Regions from separate parts of the Shewanella sp. SG41-3 genome, predicted to be linked through region 1. Evidence: predicted binding sites of a transcription regulator. Region 1 holds the regulator's gene; the other holds the start of a gene.
The links. The regulator sigma-54, encoded in region 1, starts transcription at its own class of promoters, with help from an activator protein. The targets are predictions, from matches to a motif close to GTTGGCACGNNNNTNGNNT.
Positions count from the first base shown of each region.

Region 2: a site for sigma-54 is predicted at 1,355-1,373, ahead of flgA (flagellar basal body P-ring formation chaperone FlgA). Genes of this name have one in related genera too.

Region 1 covers NZ_JACJFJ010000003.1:212,038-214,456, reverse strand. Annotated here, with positions in the region: gene hpf (ribosome hibernation promoting factor) at 1-282, opposite strand, end outside; gene H5164_RS06985 (RNA polymerase factor sigma-54) at 307-1,791, opposite strand; gene lptB (LPS export ABC transporter ATP-binding protein) at 1,935-2,419, opposite strand, start outside.
Region 2 covers NZ_JACJFJ010000014.1:28,266-30,684, reverse strand. Annotated here, with positions in the region: gene H5164_RS19165 (protein-glutamate O-methyltransferase CheR) at 1-181, opposite strand, end outside; gene H5164_RS19160 (chemotaxis protein CheV) at 247-1,167, opposite strand; gene flgA (flagellar basal body P-ring formation chaperone FlgA) at 1,552-2,259, shown strand; gene flgM (flagellar biosynthesis anti-sigma factor FlgM) at 2,333-2,419, shown strand, end outside.

The DNA.
Region 1 (2,419 bases):
TTTTGTATACTTCTCTTTGTGTTTAATTACCTGACGGTCGAGTTTATCGATCAGGGCGTCTATTGCAGCATACATATCAGTGCTTTCTGACATGGCAAAAATCTCTGCACCATTAAGGTTGATTTTAGCTTCTGCTTTTTGTTGTAATTTTTCTACATTGAGCACAACGTGTACATTATTGATCTGATCGAAGTGTCGTTCAAGCTTTGAAAATTTACCTTGAACGTATTCACGTAAAGATTCGGTAATGTCGATATTTCTACCTGTCATATTGATAAGCATAAAAATCCTCCGTTGCCTTGTAGGTTATAAACTCTTACGTTGGTTTGAGGGCGGAATGAGCATCGCTTCGCGGTATTTTGCAATCGTACGACGCGCAACGTTGATCCCCTGATCTGCCAGCAGTTGGGCCATTTTGCTGTCACTTAATGGCTTTTGCTGGTTTTCTGCTGCAACCAGTTTTTTGATAAAAGCACGAATAGCGGTAGATGAGCATTCTCCGCCATCGTCGGTGCTGACATGGCTAGAGAAAAAGTACTTTAATTCAAATAGCCCACGTGGTGTGTGCATATATTTTTGAGTGGTAACCCGTGAAATAGTTGATTCATGCATTTCTACTGCTTCAGCAATATCATTGAGCACCATAGGTTTCATGGCTTCTTCACCATATTCAAAGAAACCTTGCTGAAATTGCACAATACAATTGGCGACTTTCAATAAGGTCTCATTGCGGCTTTCGATACTCTTGATGAACCATTTAGCTTCTTGTAAATGACCGCGAATAAATTGGCTATCGGCAGAGTTTTTACTGCTTCTAGCCATGGCTGCATATTGTTGATTAACGCCAATTTTAGGCATATTGTCTGGGTTTAACTCTACAACCCAACGGCCATTCTTCTTTAGTACGGTTACATCAGGAATAACATATTCGTCATCAATAGCGGTGACTAACAAGCCCGGGCGAGGGTTAAGTGACTGGATTAAGGTGATTGCGTCACGCAACTCGTTTTCTTTGAGCTTGGTTTTGCGCATCAATAATCTAAAATCGCGCCCAGCAATTAAATCTAAATAGTCTTTAATGAGCAGACGGGCATTGTCTATATGTGGGGTTGTGTCGGCATATTGGGCTAATTGAATGAATAAACATTCGCTTAAATCTCGTGCGGCAACACCAACGGGATCAAAGTGTTGAATACGTTTTAATACCGCTTCAACTTCATCTAGTTCAACACTTTCATCACCCATGGCTTCGAGAATATCTTCAGTGCTTTGGGTTAAATAGCCGCGTTCATCAATGGCATCAATAATCGCGGTAGCAATCGCTCGATCAGTGTCAGAAAATGGCGTGAGATTTTTTTGCCACTCTAAATGTTCATATAAGCCTTCAGTCGTTTCACCTTGGAATGGCATATCATCATCGCGCATGCTAGCGCTGCCTGAACCTGACATTGGAGAGGCGGTGTACACTTCATCCCATGTGGTATCCATAGCTAAATCGTCCATGGTTTCTTTGGTCATGGATTCTGCTGTGTCGACTGTTGAGGTGTCTTTTTCTATATTGACCACGCTGTTGTCACTAAAGTCGGTGTCCGATTGGTCGCGACTTTCTTTTACTGAGTCTTTTGCTTGAGAAAACTCATCTTCTATTTCAAGCAATGGGTTTGAGTCCAATGCTTGTTGGATTTCTTGCTGTAGCTCCAATGACGATAATTGCAGTAAGCGGATCGCTTGCTGTAATTGAGGGGTCATGGTTAAGTGTTGACCCATTTTGAGTTGGAGTGACGCTTTCATTTACCGCTTATCCCTAGATGATTTCCATAAAAATGACAATCTCGAAAACTGTAATCGATTGTCACATACATCAATGACATTTAACGCTATTTAGATATCGTTCAATGAAATGAGTTAGATAGACTAAAAGGCCAGTAAAGTAACTATAGCTTGAATTGTTCACCTAAGTACACAGCCCGAACTTGTTGATTACTCAATATCTCATCAGGTGTGCCTTCGGCAATTAAATTGCCCTGGCTGACAATATAAGCGCGCTCACAGACGTCTAAGGTTTCACGTACGTTATGATCGGTAATTAATACCCCTAAGCCGCGGTTTTTAAGCTGTTGAATGATTTTTTTTATGTCGATGACAGAAATAGGGTCAACCCCCGCAAAAGGCTCATCGAGCAAAATAAATTTAGGATTAGCGGCCAGCGCGCGCGCTATCTCTACTCGACGACGTTCCCCACCAGACAACGACATGCCTTGGCTGTCGCGAATATGGGTGATATGGAATTCTTCTAATAAATGCTCTACTTGCTCAATCCGTTGGTCGGTAGTGAGTTCTTTGCGAGTCTGCAATACGGCCATAATATTGTCGTATACGGTCAGTTTGCGAAAAATACTGGCTTCTTGCGGCAAGTAAC
Region 2 (2,419 bases), on a different contig from region 1:
TCGGTTTCATCGACTTTTTAACCACCTCAGATAGAGAAGGCAAATTATGCTTTCCCATCAGTGGCGCTAAGCGGCTACGAACTAAATACTGTTTGTTCTCACCTAACACAATACCGCTATGCTGCTCTAAAAACAGCCTAAATTGATTGTACTCTGCTTCAGCAAGTGATTTATCTGTCACATTATCTTCCTAATATGTTTGCCGATGAGCCGACCGAACGTTCAATATTATTCAATTCTAAACAATTATAAACTCAAATGTTTGTTAACCGCTGCGGCTAATTCATCGGGGTTAAACTTAGCAATAAAATCGTTAGCCCCAACTTTTTGTACCATCGCTTGGTTAAACACACCACTTAACGATGTGTGCAGTACGACTTTTATATTCTTTAACTTTGGATTATCACGAATTTCTGCTGTTAGAGTGTAGCCATCCATTTCAGGCATTTCAATATCAGAAATAATCAACGGAATTTCCACTGATACATCATCCATTTCTTTGGCAATATTTTTCAACATCTCTAACGCTTCTCTACCATCTTTGGCAGTATCGATTTGCAGATTTAAAGACTCTAACGAACGAATAATCTGTTTACGTGCCACTGCAGAATCATCAATAACCATAATATGATAATGCTGTTCTCTATCAATCGTTAAAGTTTCGTTGAGTTCTTGACTGATCGAAGTCTTAACCGGTGAAATTTCATCAAGAATTTTTTCAACATCCAAAATCTCAACCAACTCGCCTTCTATCTCTGTCACTGCGGTTAAATATGAAGAACGACCAGAACCTTGTGGAGGCGGCATAATTGCCTCCCAATTCATGTTGATAATACGTTCAACAGAACTCACTAAAAAGCCTTGAATGCTTCGGTTGTATTCGGAAATGATAATAAAGCAATTTTCTGTTGATGTCAGCGGACGACCACCCGTTGCAGCACTTAAATCGATAACAGAAATCGTTGCGCCACGAATATGAGCAACACCTTTAACATAACGATTTAATTTAGGTAAGGTTGTCAGTGGTGGGCATTGTAAAACCTCTTTCACTTTGAACACGTTAATCCCAAACCGTTGGCGGCCGTTAAGCCTAAATAATAGTAACTCGAGTCTGTTTTGCCCGACAAGCTGAGTACGTTTATTGACTGAATCTAAAATGCTCGACATAACACGACCTTGTAGTTAACTGTCACCCAAAAGGATAAAAATTATTCATTAAAATTATAGTAAACCCAGGTTCAACACAATACGTTAGCTCATTACATCTAGCTCATTTATCGCTAAAGACCTACCAACCTTGAGTGTAAACCATCAACAACCCAGCGAATACTTATCTATTCATTAAATTAAAAAAGTGGGCATACAACTTGCTTTAATTTGTATTAATTAACTCACACACGGTGAGCTGACACTTTTTTGACGGGGACATAATGAAATTATTATGTCATCGGTACATATTTTTTAGCTTATTGTGTATGCAGAGATAGCCCGCATATTTTCCGTTTTTAAAAGTATAGGTGTATTCTGGCAAAACAAGCTAGTATCTTCATTATGAAAGTATTTTTTTTATGTTTATTATGTTCAATAACATTTTTTTTGCCAGCATTTGCCAGCGAAGAGATAATAACACCCTCACTATCGACCATTTATGACTTAGCTAAAGAGACGATAGAAAAAAAAATCGAAGCAGACTCAAAAGCTAAGGTCGAAATCACCCCACAAAACCTTGAAGGTCGTGTCAATCCTCCGCGGTGCTATCCACCGATAACGGCTGAGCTTGCCAGTGAACGAGCGATTAGTCGCAATAATATGGTAAAACTGAGCTGTGATAGTCCAGACTATGACTACCCATGGCAAATGTATCTCTCAGTTCGAGTTGAAATTCAATACCCCGTTGTCGCGGCAAACCAGATACTGTCACCAGACCAAATTATTGACCAACAACATTTACACATTATGTATATTGATCAATATAGTCTAAAAGGCCAATTTTTTTCAGATATCAACTCATTAATTGGTTCAAGAGTAAAACGTCGGGTTGCGAAAGACTCTCCAGTCTTAAGTAATAACTTGTGTTTTGTTTGCAAAGGAGACACGATTTCTATTTATGCTAAAACCGCTAATATTGAAATTAAAACCCTTGGTGAAGCTTTACGGGACGGTAATCTCAATGAGGTTATCAGAGTAAAAAATAGTAATACGAGCAAACAATTTGATGCTGTAGTAATTGGCATTGGCGAAGTTGAAGTAAGAATGTAAAATAGAGTTAAAGTTTTTTCCTGGACTGCCGATAGCCTGTTTGGAAAACCTGATAATTACGCTGGAGCCTCCCATGGCAATTGACATTAAGCATAACACTGCTACTAATACACAACTGCGCACTGCACGTGAAACGCAGTCTAATACCAAATCTGATACT